DNA from 3 places in the Arthrobacter sp. YA7-1 genome. Region 3 is predicted to be linked to each of the others. Evidence: riboswitches for the same ligand, from Rfam matches in the RefSeq annotation. Region 3 holds a riboswitch; each other region holds the start of a gene.
What was found. Region 3 has a riboswitch for thiamine pyrophosphate ahead of thiC (phosphomethylpyrimidine synthase ThiC). Riboswitches for the same ligand answer to the same signal wherever they lie in the genome.

Region 1 (5,398 bases), 390 kb from region 3:
GCGGGTGTGCCGGCAATCAGGGTCTCTACGTCGGGGAGGAAGCCGAGGTCAAGCATCTCGTCTGCTTCGTCGAGAATCACCATGCGAACATTCTTGAGGTTCAGGTGCTTCTGCTTGTACAGGTCGATCAGGCGGCCGGGAGTGCCGACAACAACCTCGACGCCCTTTTGCAGGGCTTCGATCTGGGGCTCGTAAGCGCGGCCGCCGTAGATGGTGGCGATGCGGGCATTGCGTTTCCGTGATGCCGTCTGGAGGTCGTTTGCCACCTGGACGGCGAGTTCGCGGGTAGGAACAATCACCAGGGCCTGGGGCGCACCCGGGACTGCGAGCTTCTCGTGGCCGGCGTCGCCCGGTCCGACGACGCGCTGCAGCGCCGGGATGCCGAAGCCGAGGGTCTTTCCGGTACCGGTCTTGGCTTGGCCGATGATGTCGTGACCGCCCAGGGCGACCGGGAGGGTCATGGCCTGGATGGGGAACGGGTGGGTGATTCCGGCGTCGGCGAGGGATTCGACGATGTCTGCGCGGACGTTGTAGTCGGCGAAGGTCTTTTCCGCGATCTCGTGGGGTGTTTCATCCGAGGAAATGGTTTCCTCGGGTTCGATCGTTTCGGTTCCGTCTGTCAGAACTTCATGGGTGTGCAATTCACTCACAGTGGAGTTTTCCTTATTCATTTGGGCTGCGCTGCGTGCTCAACGGTTGTGGCAGGGCCGTTCCGGAGCACGGATGGGCGCAAGCAAATCCAGTGGAAGCCGATCGCGGGCTATCTAAATACTGGCACTGGGGACCAGCTGGTGTATCTCAAGATCGCGTAGGGGCGGGCTTGTTGATGTCAAAAAATGAACTGAATCAACGACCGGGCATCCATTACTACTTACACAGTCTAGCGTCTGGGGACAATAAACCCCGGATCGCGGTCCCGGGCCCGCGAACGAAGTGCGCTACGGGAGGAGCTCGAAGGTGATTTGGCGGGTGGCAATGTCCGCGTGAAGCAGTTTCACGCGGACCTTCGTTCCGGACTCCATTTCGCCATCGCAACGAGCGGTGACCGCGGGCTCGGCGATCTGCACGACACCGTAGGGGCCGTGCTGGGCTCCGTTCCCGTTGCCGTTTCCGTTGTTGCCGTTGTGGCTGTTCCCGTTGCCGTTTCCGTTGTTTTTGGCGGGCTTCGATCCGGAAATCACCACGGCGTCGAATTCCTGTCCGATGTGGTTGACAAGGAGCGCTGCCTCCACCGTGTCCAGGGCCAGGTGCTCCATTTTCGCGGCCAGCTGGTCGGATGACGCCATGATCTCGGGCAGGCTCGGCAAAGCGTCCCGGGCCCATGCTGGTATCTCGGTTCCATTGCTGAGCGCCTCGCAGATGACCAGGACAAATCGATCGACCAGGCGGCGCAACGGAGCGGTGGTGTGGGCATAGGGTGCCCCGATGGCGGACTGCATCACGCTGTCCGGGACCTCGCCGTCGAAAGGCGTGTAACCGGCACCACGGAAAAGCAGTCCCGCTGAATGGAGGATGGCCAGTTGCCGGGGGTCCTTGGCATCGAGGCTCCGCAGGTACTCGCCATAGCTGGTCCCTTCGGTCCAAGGTTTGCCAAGCGCCCCGGTTTGCCGTTTGAAATGGAGCAACGAACGCTCATCGGGGGCGGGCATGGTCCGTAGGATTCCCACTTTGCCGTCGAGCATCAGCTGGGCGGCTGCCATCCCGGTCATGAGCGAAATCTGGGCGTTCCAGTCCTCCACCGGCAGCGAGGGAGCTGCGACGATCCTGTAGCCCTCGCCGTCGGGCAGCTGCACGATTTCCTGCTCAGGCATGTTCAGGCTGGCTCCGCCGCGGCGGCGTTCGAGTTCCACCCGCTTGAGTCCGACCTCCTTGAGGAGCTGGAGGACGGGATCGGCCGCGCCGGAATCGATCTCCGCCTGCACGCCTTTGTAGTCGAGCTTGGCGCGGCTGCGTACGCTTGCCCGACTCACAGAGACGGTGCGGAACTCCGCTTCGGCGTCGAGTTCGAAGTCCCACACGAACGCGCCGCACGTCTGGCCGGCCAACAGGCTTCCGGCGTGCTCGCTGATGATCTCGGGGTGCAGCGGTATGCGGCCGTCCGGGGCATAGTACGTTTGCCCGCGGTGGCGGGTTTCGGCGTCGAGCGCTCCTCCCGGGGGCACGAAGGAGGGCACATCGGAGATGGCGTAGAGGACCCTGTAACCATCGCCGGACCGGTCGATGAAGAGCGCCTGATCGAGATCCGTGGAAGAGGCCGGGTCGATCGTGATGAACGGAACGTCCGTGAGGTCCTGCACCGGCAGGGTGTGTCCGGAAACCGCCGCTTCGGCGTCGCGCAGCGCTTCAGCGGGATAGCCTGCAGGCAGCTCGAGTTCAGTCCGAAGCGCCGCCAGTGCTTCCGCGAGCTGATTCGACGTTTCACTGACATTCGGGGCTATCCGCTGATGTGACACGAAAGTCAGGGTAACTCCAAAATCTTTCGGCGTCTCGCTAGGCCGCCGCAGCGTCAAGGGCGGCCAGGAGTGCCTGGGCTGCCGCCGTCGGATCCTCTGCCTCGGTGATGGCGCGGACCACTACGATGCGGCTTGCACCGGCCTCCACTACCTCTTCGACGTTGCCCAGATCGATGCCCCCGATCGCGAACCAGGGGAGCACCACGCCGCCGACTGTCTCAGCGTCTGCCTGCTTCACCGCGCTGGCGGCGTACTTCACCAGATCGAGCCCGACGGCGGAGCGTCCCGGCTTGGTAGGGGTGGCCCACACCGGCCCGACGCAGAAGTAGTCCAGGCCGCTGCGGCCGGGGGACGCGGCGATGGCCGCGTCGATCTGTTCCGGCGTGTGCGTGGAGAGGCCGATGATGGTGGGGTCGTGGAGCAGCTTCCGGGCCGAGCGCAGCGGAATGTCCTTTTGGCCGATATGGAACACCGGTGCACCCGAGAGGGAAGCGACGTCCGCCCGGTCGTTGACTGCCCAGAGACGGCCGTGACGGTGCGCCACGGATTGCAGGATCTCCAGGAGTTCCAGTTCCTCGGCGGCTTCAATCGTCTTGTCACGCAGCTGGATGATGTCCACGCCGCCCTCGAATGCGGCATCGACAAATTGCTCAAAATCACCCTGTTGCTTGCGGGCGTCGGTGCAGAGGTACAGGCGGGCGGTGGTGTGGACATCGTGCTGGGTCATGGAAACAGAGTAGTTCCTCTAAACTGGGCTGGTACCGCGGGAGCCGCGGCGGCGGTCACAATCGCCGCGCGGCTGAGAGGGCTTCAGCGCCGACCGCTTGACCTGATCCGGCTAGTACCGGCGTAGGGAAGGACTCCATGGAAGAAGCAAACACCCGGAACGGGCCCCTCCACGCGGATGTCGCGGTGATCGGGGGCGGTGTCATTGGCCTCGGCATCGCGGGGGAAGCCCGCAGATCCGGCCGTTCGGTTGCCCTCATCGATCCCGCACCGGCCAGCGGCGCTACGTTCGCGGCAGCGGGAATGCTGGCGCCCGTCAGCGAATTGCACTACCAGGAAGAGGACCTCCTGGAGCTCATGCTCGAATCATCGGCGTTGTGGCCGGGCTTCGAACGCAATGTGACCGGCTCAAGCGCCGGGCGCGGCACGGGTTACCGCACGACGCCGACTCTCGCCGTCGGTGCGGACGCCGCGGACCGCCGGGCGCTCGCCGACCTTCGGGACGTCCAGCTCGCCCATGGCCTGGTGGTGGAATCCGTTCCGTTGCGCGAGGCGCGGGAGCGCGAGCCGCTCTTGAGCCCGCAGATTTCCTGTGCTTTCGATATCCCGGGCGATCACCAAGTGGATCCGCGCCGGCTCTCGGCCGCGATTCTCGCCGCCTTGGCAAACCACCAGCCCGGCGATTCGAGCTGGATCGCGGAGGCAGGAGACGGGTTTGCGGTCCACGACACTGCGGCGGGCCTCCTGTGGGAGGACGGGCGCGTCGTCGGGACGGTGCTCGGCTCGGGCGCCAAAGTTCTCGCCACGGAAACAGTAGTAGCCAACGGACTTGATGCTGCCCGCTTGAACGGCCTGCCGGATGGATTGTCGCTGCCATTGCGTCCCGTGTACGGCGACATACTGCGGTTGCGCGTCCCGGAGCATCTGCAGCCCCTTGTCACCGCCACCGTCCGTGGGATGGTGCGCGGAGTGCCCGTGTATATCGTTCCCCGCGACGACGGGACCGTGGTGATCGGCGCAACGCAACGCGAAGACGGTTTGTCGGCGTCCGGGGGAGGAGCCAACCCGGTGTCAGCAGGCGGCGTGTACCAATTGCTCCGCGACGCCCAGGTACTGGTTCCGGCTGTCGCCGAACTGGAACTCCTCGAAGCGACCGCCCGTGCCCGCCCTGGCACACCGGACAACGCACCGCTGTTGGGCCGTGTCGAAGGTCGCGAAGGAACCGTGCCCGGCCTCATCGTGGCCAGCGGCTTCTTCCGGCACGGCGTGCTCCTCACCCCGGCAGCGGCGAAAATCTGCGTCGGACTCATGGATGGCACCGTCGATCCGCGGTGGAACAAATTCCGCCCGGACCGCTTCTCCCGCCCGCTGTCTGCAGCAAGGGCATCCACAGGCGGCCCGTCGGCCGACACCCCACATCTCCTTCCGAAGGACCACGCATGAACATCAAATTGAACGGCGCAGACCACACACTGAGCGACGGCGCGTCCGTGACCACACTCGTCAGCCACATCACCGGACGGGTTGTGGACCCCAGCGGCCAGGCGGCCGACGGACGCAAGATCGGCGTCGCCGTCGCACGCAATTCCGAAGTGGTGCCGCGCAGCCAGTGGGCTGCCACCGCGCTCGCAGAGGGCGACGAACTCGAAATCGTGACCGCAGTACAGGGAGGCTGAACCATGACCACAGCAAGCACTCACGCAGCAAGCACCCGAACCGACGCCCTGGTAATCGATGGTGTTGAGTTCGGTTCGCGCCTCATCATGGGAACCGGCGGAGCCCCGAGCCTGGACGGCCTGGGAGCAGCTCTGTTGGCCTCCGGCACCGAACTCACCACCGTTGCCATGCGGAGGTACTCACCGACGGAGACAGGTTCCCTGTTCCAGTTGCTCGTGGACCACGGCATCCGTGTCCTGCCCAACACTGCCGGCTGCTTTACCGCCAAGGACGCTGTCATGACAGCCGAACTTGCCCGGGAGGCCTTGGAAACGGATTGGGTCAAGCTGGAGGTCATCGCCGACGAGCAGACGCTCCTGCCCGATGCCGTGGAGTTGGTGGATGCAACGGAGAAGCTGGTGGACCGCGGCTTCAAGGTCTTCGCCTACACCAACGACGACCCCGTGCTGGCGCTTCGGCTGGAAAACCTCGGAGCAACGGCGGTGATGCCGTTGGGCGCGCCTATCGGTACCGGCTTGGGCATCCTGAATCCCCACAACATC
Region 2 (5,398 bases), 1.2 Mb from region 3:
GATCGATGTGGTCACGGCAGTGCTGCTGATTGTTGGTGCGCTGATGTCATTCGGCGCGGCAATCGGCCTGTTGCGGTTCCCGGACCTGATGAGCCGCATGCACGCAGCCACCAAGCCCCAAGTGCTCGGGTTGTTCCTTGTCTTGGCGGCCATCGGGCTTCAGATGCGCGAATGGTGGGTGTGGCCGATCCTGGCCGTCGCCTGGATCTTCCAACTGCTGACCGTGCCCGTGTCCGCACACATGGTGGGCCGCGCAGGCTACCGGACCAAACACCTCCACCCCGAGCTGCTGAGCATAGACGAACTCGAGGCTGTGGTGGTGCGGGCAGCCGGTCAACGGGCAGCGGAGAAAGCCCAGGAAGCGGCTTCGGAAATGCGCCCCACCGGGAGCACGCGCGACGACGGGAGGAGTGCCCGGGAGAGCGGCAACGCCCGCGACGCCCGGGATAGCGGGAGCGCGGGCGCTAACGACGGGCCGTCCGCTTAGACGACGTCCTGTGTCTTTTCGAAGTGCGAGATGGCGCGCTTCGTACCCCGCCCCGCTACAACCTGGATGACGGCGCTCACAGCGGCGGAAATCAGGGCGAAGGTCAGGGCGGAACGCAGGCTCGCTTCCATGTCGTCGTTGCCCTTGGGTGGCTTGTTGCCTGTGGTTTTTTCCCACAGGGCGTTGACGAGCTTGGTGCCGGCAAAGCCTGCGCCGATGCTTACTCCGGTACCGAGCAGTTTGAAGAAGAAGTTCATTCCGGGACTCCTTGCGGGAGGAAACAGGACCGTCCCCAGCCTAACCCCACTTCAGGGCAGTTCCGGAGCATCGGATGGCGGCTGGTGCCTCAGCCGGAAGAACTCCTGCAGGGCCCCCGGCTTTGGACGCACGGGAACGATGTCCCGGCTCTCCCCCAGCACCGCTTCCATCGTGCCGAGGGCGAGGAGCTCATCCAGCAGCGCCAAGGTGGGCGGCATGAGCTTGAGCGTTCCGGCGGCTTCGGCATCAAGGATTGCGCGGACCGGCATCCACAGGGAGGATGACGCTTCCGTGGTCTGGTGCCTTGGCTCGGCACCGGAAACCGGGCAGGCAAGGTAGAAGTAGGTGTCGAAGCGCTTGGGCTGGTCTGCCGGGGTGACCCAGTTGGCCCACGGACGGAGGGTGGCGGCGTCGAGCTTCACCCCGGCCTCTTCGAAAACCTCGCGCTGTGCGGCCGCCAGTACGCGGCCGGCGTTGAAGCGGGCGGAAGAGGGCTCGACGGCGATGCTGCTCCGGTGCCACGCGGCAGCGTGCCGCTCCACGACGTCGTCCGCGAAGTCCCAGCCGGAGCTGTCCGATTGGTCCACCCGCCCGCCGGGGAAAACGACCATTCCCGCGGCAAAGTCCATCGTGGTCACCCGGTGCTGGACGAACACTTCCAAAGCGCGCGCCGCATCTTGAAAGCCCTCCGGAACCGCGGCGTCGCGGACCAGGATCACGCTCGCGGCGAGTCTCGGTTCGGCCGTGCTGTTCGCTTCGTCAATCCCTGCCAAGACCGCTCCTTTGCCTGCGCTTCTGCGTCACATTCTGCTGGATCATTCTCCCAGTTTCCGCGGCAGCCCGCGTCATTCCGGGCAGGACTGCGCCCAACCCGCGAGTGATCCAGCAGAATCCGCCGATTCGCGTTCCGGCACAGCGCCCGCAACCCCGTCAAGGTGTAAACTGAACCACGCCCAAAAGGGCGGATTGATAACGACAGGGGAGCGCCGCCGTCGGGCTCGCAGCAATGCGGCACGGAGGACGGGCGCTGAGAGTGCGGACAGCCGCAGACCCTCGAACCTGATCCGGCTAGTACCGGCGCAAGGGAGTCGAGTTCTCATAGTGTCCGGAACCGGCGCGGCGGAAGCCGCCCGCAGGAAACCGGAAACACTTTCCCCTCCTGTTCCTCAGGAGGACAAAATGACTGGTATTTCTGCAAAGCGGGGCCTCACCAAGCCTGCCTACAATTGGCGCGTCGTGGACATTGTCGTGGCGGCGCTGATCTCCATCGCCGGTGGCGTGATCTTCTGGGCATGGGACCAGATGGCTCTGGTTGCCACGCCTATGTCCGCCGGCTACCCGCCCCTGAGCGGCCTGATCGCCGGCGGGTGGATGATTCCGGCAGTCTTGGGCATGCTCATCGTGCGCAAGCCCGGTGCTGCGATTTTCTGCGAGACGGTGGCTGCCACCAGTGAGCTCATCATGGGTTCGCAGTACGGCACCACGGTGCTGATCTCGGGCCTGCTCCAGGGCCTCGGCGCGGAACTCATCTTCCTGGCCTTCATGTACAAGAAGTTCAACCTGCCGGTGTCACTGCTGGCCGGTGCCGGCGCGGGCCTGTTCTGCGGCCTCAACGATTCCTTCCTGCCGTGGGGCTGGAACATCGCCTACGAACCCGTCGACAAGCTCGCGTACATCGTGTTCTGCACCATTTCCGGTGCCGTTATTGCCGGAGCTTTGTCCTGGGTTGCGACACGCGGCCTGGCCAAGACGGGTGTCCTGAGCGCGTTCGCGTCCCGCAAGGCCGCTTCGGAGCCCGTCTTTTCCTGATGCCCAGTCCTGATTCCGGCACCCCTGCTGCGGTGCGACCCGCCGCCATTTCCGCCCAAGGCTGGGGCTGGCGGCACGCCGGCCGCACCACGCAGGCCATCCATGCCCTCGACCTGGACATCCGCCCGGGCGAGCGCGTGCTCCTGCTCGGCCCCTCGGGCGCGGGCAAGTCGACGCTCCTGCATGCACTGGCCGGTGTGCTGGGCGAGGAAGGGGACGACGCCGACGAGACCGGCTCGTTGCTGGTGGACGGCGTGTCGCCGAAGGCCCAGCGGGGCCGTGCCGGACTCATGCAGCAGGACCCGGAAACCCAGGTGGTGCTTTCCCGGTTGGGCGACGACGTCGCGTTCGGTGCCGAGAACCTCTGCGTGCCGCGGGAAGAGATCTGGAAGCGCGTCGGTGAAGCGCTCGACGACGTCGGGCTGCGGAATAGCGCGAGCGGCAACTTTGCGCTCGACCACCCGACGTCGGCCCTCTCCGGCGGGCAGAAACAGCGCCTTGCGCTGGCCGGCATCCTGGCGATGCGGCCGGGATTGATCCTGCTGGACGAGCCGACCGCCAACCTGGACCCCGCCGGCGTGCTGGAGGTCCGTGACGCCGTGGGCCGCTGCCTCGACAAGACCGGCGCCACGTTGGTGGTGGTGGAGCACCGGGTCTCCGTCTGGAAAGACCTCGTGGACCGGATCGTGGTGCTCCAGCCTGGCAGTTCTTCCTCTGCGGGGGGCTCGACGCCGGCGGTTCTCCTGGACGGCGATCCCGAGACGGTGCTGGTTCAGGCAAGGGACATGCTCATTGCTGCGGGCGTCTGGGTGCCCGGGTACGTCCCGGCCACCCGGCCACGTTCGGGTACAGCGGCCGGCTCGGGGGCCGGCTTCGAGGCGGGGAGCTCCGGGGCGTCGGGAGGGGAGTTGCTCCTCGCCACCCGGGAGCTCGCAGTGTCCCGTGAACGGTCGCGGCGCCGGGGTTTCACGACGATCCCGCCGCTTCCCGTGCAGTCCGGTCTCGACGCCGAGGTGCTCGCCGGGCAGGCACTGACCATCACGGGCCCCAACGGCGCCGGAAAATCCACCTTCGCCTTGACCCTCGCGGGGCTGCTGGCGCCGGTGTCCGGCGCGGTGACTGCCGCCGTCGGGCTCAGCGACGGCGCCGGCACGGACCCGTTCAAGTGGAAGGCCCAGCAGTTGATCTCGCGCATCGGGACGGTCTTCCAGGAGCCGGAGCACCAGTTTGTCACCGGCCGCGTGCTCGACGAGCTCATGTTCGGCCCCAAGCACCTTGGCCACGGCGAGGAGCGGGTGGACGAATTGCTGGAGCGTCTGCGCCTTCGGCATCTGGTGGACGCCAATCCGTACACGCTCTCCGGGGGCGAAAAGCGCCGGCTGTCCGTGGCCACGGTGCTCGCCGCGCACCCCCGGGTCCTGGTGCTGGACGAGCCCACCTTTGGCCAGGACGCGAACACGTGGGCTGAGCTTGCCTCGTTCCTGTCCGAACTGCTCGATGCAGGAACCTCCGTTGTGTCGGTGACTCACGATCGGGAATTCAGCTCCGTCCTGGGTGGCACCGAGATGCGGCTCGAGCCTGCGCTCCGGGGCGGGGCCCGGCAGGAAGCAGGTGCGGCATGAGGGAAGCCTTGACACTGCGCGGCAACAATGCCCTCCTGACACGCGCCAATCCGTTGGCCAAGTTCGTGTCGGTCTTCCTGATCACCCTGGTGCTGGCGTTGTCCATCGACCTGGTGTCGGCTTCGACGGCGCTCTTGGGCGAACTGGCGTTGTTCCCGCTCGCGGGCCTTACCGTGCGTTTGCTCTGGCAGCGCGGCTGGCCGTTGATCATCGCGGCGATACTGGGCGGCTGGAGCACAGCGATCCTGTCGGCTGGCAGCGGCAGGACACTGCTCGACGTCGGGATCTGGTCAATCAGCGAAGGCTCGCTCCAGCTGGGAGTCGGCTTCATGCTGCGCGGCCTTGCCATAGCGCTTCCGGCCATCCTCCTGATGAGTTGCACCGACCCCACCGATCTTGCCGATGCGCTGGCACAGAAGGCGAAACTGCCGCACCGTTTTGTCCTGGGTACCTTGGCCGCGCTGCGGCTCGTGGGGCTCATGGCGGAGGAGTGGCAGACCATCGGCATGGCCCGGCGCGCGCGGGGTGTCGGCTCGCACGGAAGCCCGCCGCAACGGGTCAAGGCCATGCTCGGCCAAAGCTTCGGGCTGCTGGTCCAGGCGATCCGTCGGGCGTCCCGCTTGGCCGTGACCATGGAGGCGCGGGGCTTCGGCGGGGGACAGCGGACCTGGGCCCGTGAATCAAGCTACAGCCGCCTGGACGTCTGGGTTCTGGCCGGCGGGGTGGTCATCGCAGCCGCAGCCGTGCTCGCGGCCCAATGGGCAGGGACGTGGCACTTCGTCTGGCTGAAGCAACCCAACTAGCTCGCATTTGTTGTCGTTTTGGCGCCTCATAACGACAACAACTGTTAGTCAGTTGGGTGCGCCAGATCCAATCCAGGCGGGCGTCGTCGTCGATGGCTGCCGCCAGCCTGATCGGGTCCGGAAAGGGACGGCCCGCTTCGGGGGTTCACTCGAGAGAGGCTTTCGCGGCGGGCGCGAACCTGTCAACCCCCGGCGCTTTCGGTGCCCGGAATCCGGCGGGGAATTTTGTTGACCCCCAGGTTCGTTGTAATTCACGAGTGACCAACTTCAGAACGTGAATATCGCACGAGGTGACTATTGTTCGACGGAATCGGCGTGTTGCATCACAAAATATCTGATCAATAGACCATCTGTGATATTTGTTGATTATGACTCAACCGACTGCCGAACATGTAGGTCTCCTTCTTCGTGACGCCCGC
Region 3 (5,398 bases):
CGCCAGCCGCATGTACGGCCGTGCCAGCGAGGTCGCCAAGTTGTTCTACTTCGAAATCGCTGATTCCGGGGATCCGGACCGCGGCGCCGGATACGTCACTGCCCTTCTCCAGGGCAGCGGCCCTCTTGAGTGCTTCATCGTGGGTGGCAACAAAGATTTCAGCAAAGCCCATGGAAACTACTCTCATTCATTCGTGGCGACGGAGCTGCGGCGCGGCGGCCGAAATGCGCCACACCGTCGGATCAAGCGTAGCGGACGGCGACGCGCAGCCGGTTGCGCCACGGGTCCTCGAAGCGCAGCTCCTGGCCGGCGTGGTGGGAGGCGATGCCGGCAACCTTGAGGCGGTCGGCGAGCGCGCCGACGTCGTCGCCTGACGGCACTTCAATGACCACCTCGCCGAGACCGAGCGTGTCCTTGCGCGGACCTGCGCCGCGGCTGTTCCAGACGTTCATGGCCATGTGGTGGTGGTAGCCCCCGGCGGAGACGAACAGTGCCTGCCCGTGCCAGCCGGCCGTCTGCTCGAAGCCCAAGGTGTCGACGTAGAAGTCATGGGCGGTCTTGACGTCCCCCACTTGGAGGTGGACATGCCCGACGCCGGCGCCCGCCTCATGCTGGCCGGCCACCGCCGTTTCGCTCAGGTACTGCTGGAGGTAGCGCTGCGGCGGGAGCGGCAGGCTGTCCATGACGACCGAACCGCCGTTCCACTCCCAGCCTTCGCGGGGCTTGTCGTAGTAGAGCTCGATTCCGTTGCCCTCGGGGTCTGTGAAGTAGAAGGCCTCGCTGACCAGGTGGTCTGCGCTGCCGACAAAGGCGTGGGGCTCGTACTGCGCTGCGGAGGCAACAGTTGCGGCGAGCGAGGACTGGTCCGCGAAGAGCAGAGCCGTGTGGAAGAGTCCGGCCTCTCCGCGGCCAGGGATCTGGAGCCCGGGGGCGGGAGCGAGGTGCACCAACGGCTTGCCGAGCCGGCCGAAGTAGAGTCCGCCGTCTTGCTCGGCGACGATGTCCAGGCCGAGCGCCCGTTGGTAGTAGTCGCCCATGAGCTTCATGTCCCCCACTTTGAGCATGACGGTGCCCATGGCGAGTTCGGCAGGAAGGAGATCCTGGCTGGAGGTGATGGTCATGTGTAACTCCCGGCTTTTGTGGCGCCGCCCTTCGGCAACCTCTATACATCTAAATTACTTGAAGCTTCAATTTATTCCTAATGCCCGGCACTTCCGGAAAGGTGTCCCCGCAACACGGTGCATTGCGGCTTCAGCACCGCCTCAAGGGACGCGCGGGGATCGTTTGCGTAGAGCACGACGTCGGCACTGGCGCCTTCGCTGATGCCGTCGGCACCCAGCCACTCGCGGGCGGACCAGCAGGCGGCGTCGAGCGCGGCGGCCGGCGGCAGGCCCGCCTGGTGCAGTTCCAGGATCTCCTCGCCGATCCGGCCGTGCTTGATGACGCTGCCGGCGTCGGTTCCGGCATATACCCGCACTCCGGCGTCGAACGCCTCGAGGACCCGCTCATGCCGACGCTCCCAGAGCGCGATCATGTGGGCGGCGTAACGGGGGAACTTCGCTTCCGCCTGCTTCGCGATGTCCGGGAACGTCGCAATGTTGATGAGGGTGGGGACGATCGGTACGCCTTGGTCCAGCAGCCGGGGAATATGGTGCGGGAGGAGACCAGTCGCGTGCTCGATACAGTCGATGCCGGCGTCGAGCATGTCGTCGATCGTCCCTTCGGCGAAGCAATGGGCGGTCACCCGGGCCCCCTCGTCGTGCGCCGCCGCGACGGCGTCCTTGACGATGGCCGCCGGAAAAGACGGGCCGAGATCCCCGGCGGAGCGGTCGATCCAGTCCCCGACGATCTTGACCCAGCCGTCTCCGGACCGTGCCTGCTTGCGCACCGCCTCCACCAGATCCTCCGGTTCGACTTCCTCGGCCAGGCCGGGAAGGTACCGCCGATGCCTCGCGATGTGCCTGCCTGCCCGGATGATCCTCGGCATGTCCGTCCGGCGCTGCAGCCAGCGTGTGTCACTCGCGGTACCGGCGTCGCGGATCAAGAGTGTCCCGGCATTCCGGTCCGCCGTCGCCTGCAAGCGGGCAGTCTCCTCGTCGACGGCTCCGCCCTTGCCCAAGCCAACATGGCAATGCGCGTCGACCAAGCCGGGCACCACCCATCCGTCCAGCACGACGTCCGGCTTCGCGAGGGGTCGGACAAAGGTCAGCCGTCCGTCGACCGACCAGAGGCCGCGCAGATCCTCGTCCGGCCCGCTGAGGACGGCGCCGCTGAATTCGATGATTTCCGCCATGATTCCACCCTAGACTCAGGCGCCGTCGCCGGGGCAGTGACGTCTGTCCTTGGTCACATCTGTCTCAAGGACTCCCGGCTGTGGTAGCTTCGTCTACGACCACACGGGGGCCCTTGCAAGGGCTGAGATCGGGCTGACGCAGCCTGCGACCGTTGAACCTGTCCGGGTAATGCCGGCGAAGGAAGTGAGTAATCCTTTGAGCACCAAAGAAACACAGCTGAGCCCTACCCAAAACGAATCGGCTCAAGAAGTGACCCAGTCCCTCAAGTCGCATTCCCTCGTGTTCCTGGAAGACACTGAGACGGGAATCCGGGTTCCGGTCACGGAAATCGCCCTGGAGCCATCCCCCAACGGCGAGGCCAACGCGCCTTTCCAGGTGTACCGCACCGCGGGGCCGGGAAGTGATCCCGTGGTTGGCCTCGAGCCGTTCCGCAGCGAGTGGATCGAAGCCCGCGGCGACACCGAGGCCTACAGCGGCCGCGAACGGAACCTGCTCGACGACGGCAAGTCTGCCGTGCGCCGCGGCGCCGCCTCCGCGGAGTGGAAGGGCGCACAGCCGGTGCCCCGCCGCGCCGTCGAGGGCAAGACCGTCACGCAGATGCATTACGCCAAGCAGGGCATCGTGACGCCCGAAATGCAGTTCGTCGCGCTTCGCGAGAACTGCGATGTGGAACTGGTCCGCAGTGAAGTCGCCGCCGGCCGGGCCATCATCCCCAACAACATCAACCACCCCGAATCCGAACCGATGATCATCGGCAAGGCGTTCCTGGTGAAGATCAATGCCAACATCGGCAACTCGGCCGTCACCAGCTCCATCGCCGAAGAAGTGGACAAGTTGCAGTGGGCCACCCAATGGGGCGCCGACACCGTCATGGACCTGTCCACGGGCGACGACATCCACACCACCCGCGAATGGATCATCCGCAACTCCCCCGTGCCGATCGGCACCGTGCCGATTTACCAGGCCCTTGAGAAGGTCAATGGTGAAGCCAACAAGCTCACCTGGGAGATCTTCCGCGACACCGTCATTGAACAGTGCGAGCAGGGCGTCGACTACATGACCATCCACGCCGGCGTGTTGCTGCGCTACGTGCCGCTGACGGCGAACCGCGTGACTGGCATCGTTTCCCGCGGCGGTTCCATCATGGCGGGCTGGTGCCTGGCGCACCACGAGGAAAACTTCCTCTACACGCATTTCGACGAACTCTGCGAAATCTTTGCCAAGTACGATGTCGCGTTCTCGCTCGGCGACGGCTTGCGTCCGGGAGCGACGGCGGACGCCAACGACGCCGCGCAGTTCGCCGAGCTTGACACGCTCGCAGAGCTCACGAAGCGGGCGTGGAAGTACGACGTGCAGGTCATGGTGGAAGGCCCCGGCCACATCCCGTTCCACCTCGTCCGCGAGAACGTCGAGCGGCAGCAGGAGTTGTGCGACGGCGCACCGTTCTACACCCTCGGCCCGCTCGTGACCGACGTTGCCCCGGGCTACGACCACATCACCTCGGCCATCGGCGCCACGGAGATCGCGCGCTACGGAACCGCGATGCTCTGCTACGTCACCCCGAAGGAACACCTGGGCCTGCCGAACAAGGACGACGTCAAGACCGGCGTGATCACGTACAAAATCGCCGCCCACGCCGCTGACCTTGCGAAGGGACACCCCGGCGCCCATGAACGCGACGATGCCCTGTCCAAGGCCCGCTTCGAGTTCCGCTGGCGTGACCAGTTTGCGCTGTCATTGGATCCGGTCACGGCCGAATCGTTCCACGACGAGACTCTCCCGGCGGAACCGGCCAAGACGGCGCATTTCTGCTCCATGTGCGGACCGAAATTCTGCTCCATGCGCATCAGCCAGGACATCCGCGACGAATACGGCTCGGCGGATTCCCAGGCGGCCATCGCGGAGATGTACAGCGGTATGCGGGAAAAGAGCGAGGAATTCCTGGCATCCGGCGGCAAGGTCTACTTGCCCGAGCTCGAGGTTCCCGCAGGAAAACGTTGAGTGACGTCAGGAAGCCTGCGCTGATCCGGCGCGGCTGACATCCGCGATGAAGGACCGGATCATCCGGTCTCCTTCAACTGAATCATGAGGCCGGTGTCCTCCAGCCGCAACGCGGTGGAGGGCGCCGGTTTCCTGCAAGTAGCCGGCGATCTCTTCGTACAGGGGCTCCCAACCACCTGTCAGGACAAGCGTGGGGACTCCCGGCACGATGTGCAGGGGCGCTTCCCACGGCGCTGCCTGGAGCCGCAACCGCCGGGCGGTACGCCGGGCCTCGGGGGTGCTGAGAACCGCCGCCTCCGAGGAAAACGCGCGGCGGACGAATTCGCGCTGGTAATCGTCATCGCTGAGTTCGTGCCGGACCCGGAACAACGGCTCCATGAGTGCCCGGTAAGCCGCGGTGGCCGGCAATTCGGCCGTCAATGAGAGACAAGCCGGTTCCACGAGCACGAGCGACCGGACCAGGTCCGGCCGTTCCACTGCGGCCAACATCGCGGAAATCGCGCCTTGGGAATGCGCCACGACGTGGCCGCCGCGCGCCGGCCCGGGGGCTGACGCGGCCTCCCGCGCTCCAAGGCACTCGAGGATGATGTCCACATCGGCGGCAACGTCGGATTCCAAAGGCTCGGCCTGCGCATCGAAGCCGTGGCGTTTCAGGAAGAGCGCATCGTACTGCAGCGCCATGCCATGTTGTTTCGGCCACGCGGCAGCGCCGAATGTGCCTGCTCCATGGACGAACACAACGCGCTGCTTTTGCATTCCCCCAGCCTATGGCACGGGGCCGACAACCCAACTAACTGGCATTTGTTGTCGTTCCGAGCCCTCAAAACGACATGTATTGCCAGTCAGTTGGGTGGGACGGCTACTTGCCGCCGAGGAACTTGTCGAAGCCCTTGGGCAGGTTGAGCTGCGAGGGGTCGAAGTCGCCGGAAGGCTGACCGAATGCCGCGCCGGTGCGAACGGCCTTCGCCCGCTTGTTCTCGGCGTCGCGCAGTTCCTGGGCAGCCTTGGCGGGGTTTCCGGAACGGGCCTTCTTCTTGGGCGCGTTCTTGCCCGCCTTGCGGGAACCGCCACCGAGGCCGGGTATGCCGGGCATCCCTGGCATG

Region 1: it holds a riboswitch for thiamine pyrophosphate, as region 3 does, so the genes downstream of both, thiO (glycine oxidase ThiO) here and thiC (phosphomethylpyrimidine synthase ThiC) in region 3, are expected to answer to the same signal.
Region 2: it holds a riboswitch for thiamine pyrophosphate, as region 3 does, so the genes downstream of both, OIT41_RS18275 (ECF transporter S component) here and thiC (phosphomethylpyrimidine synthase ThiC) in region 3, are expected to answer to the same signal.

The regions. Positions count from the first base shown of each region.
Region 1 is NZ_CP110114.1:3,056,800-3,062,197, reverse strand. It holds gene OIT41_RS14285 (DEAD/DEAH box helicase) at 1-650, opposite strand, end outside; gene OIT41_RS14280 (RNB domain-containing ribonuclease) at 939-2,453, opposite strand; gene thiE (thiamine phosphate synthase) at 2,491-3,180, opposite strand; TPP riboswitch at 3,207-3,326, shown strand; gene thiO (glycine oxidase ThiO) at 3,318-4,622, shown strand; gene thiS (sulfur carrier protein ThiS) at 4,619-4,855, shown strand; gene OIT41_RS14260 (thiazole synthase) at 4,859-5,398, shown strand, end outside.
Region 2 is NZ_CP110114.1:3,909,770-3,915,167, reverse strand. It holds partial or broken gene mnhG (monovalent cation/H(+) antiporter subunit G) at 1-349, shown strand, start outside; gene OIT41_RS18285 (DUF4235 domain-containing protein) at 484-744, opposite strand; gene OIT41_RS18280 (NUDIX hydrolase) at 796-1,518, opposite strand; TPP riboswitch at 1,713-1,849, shown strand; gene OIT41_RS18275 (ECF transporter S component) at 1,925-2,554, shown strand; gene OIT41_RS18270 (ABC transporter ATP-binding protein) at 2,554-4,176, shown strand; gene OIT41_RS18265 (energy-coupling factor transporter transmembrane component T family protein) at 4,173-4,979, shown strand; gene OIT41_RS18260 (UDP-N-acetylglucosamine 1-carboxyvinyltransferase) at 5,348-5,398, shown strand, end outside.
Region 3 is NZ_CP110114.1:2,671,128-2,676,525, forward strand. It holds gene OIT41_RS12545 (hypothetical protein) at 1-172, opposite strand, end outside; gene OIT41_RS12550 (VOC family protein) at 243-1,121, opposite strand; gene OIT41_RS12555 (amidohydrolase family protein) at 1,199-2,293, opposite strand; TPP riboswitch at 2,387-2,494, shown strand; gene thiC (phosphomethylpyrimidine synthase ThiC) at 2,490-4,295, shown strand; gene OIT41_RS12565 (alpha/beta fold hydrolase) at 4,302-5,051, opposite strand; gene ffh (signal recognition particle protein) at 5,155-5,398, opposite strand, start outside.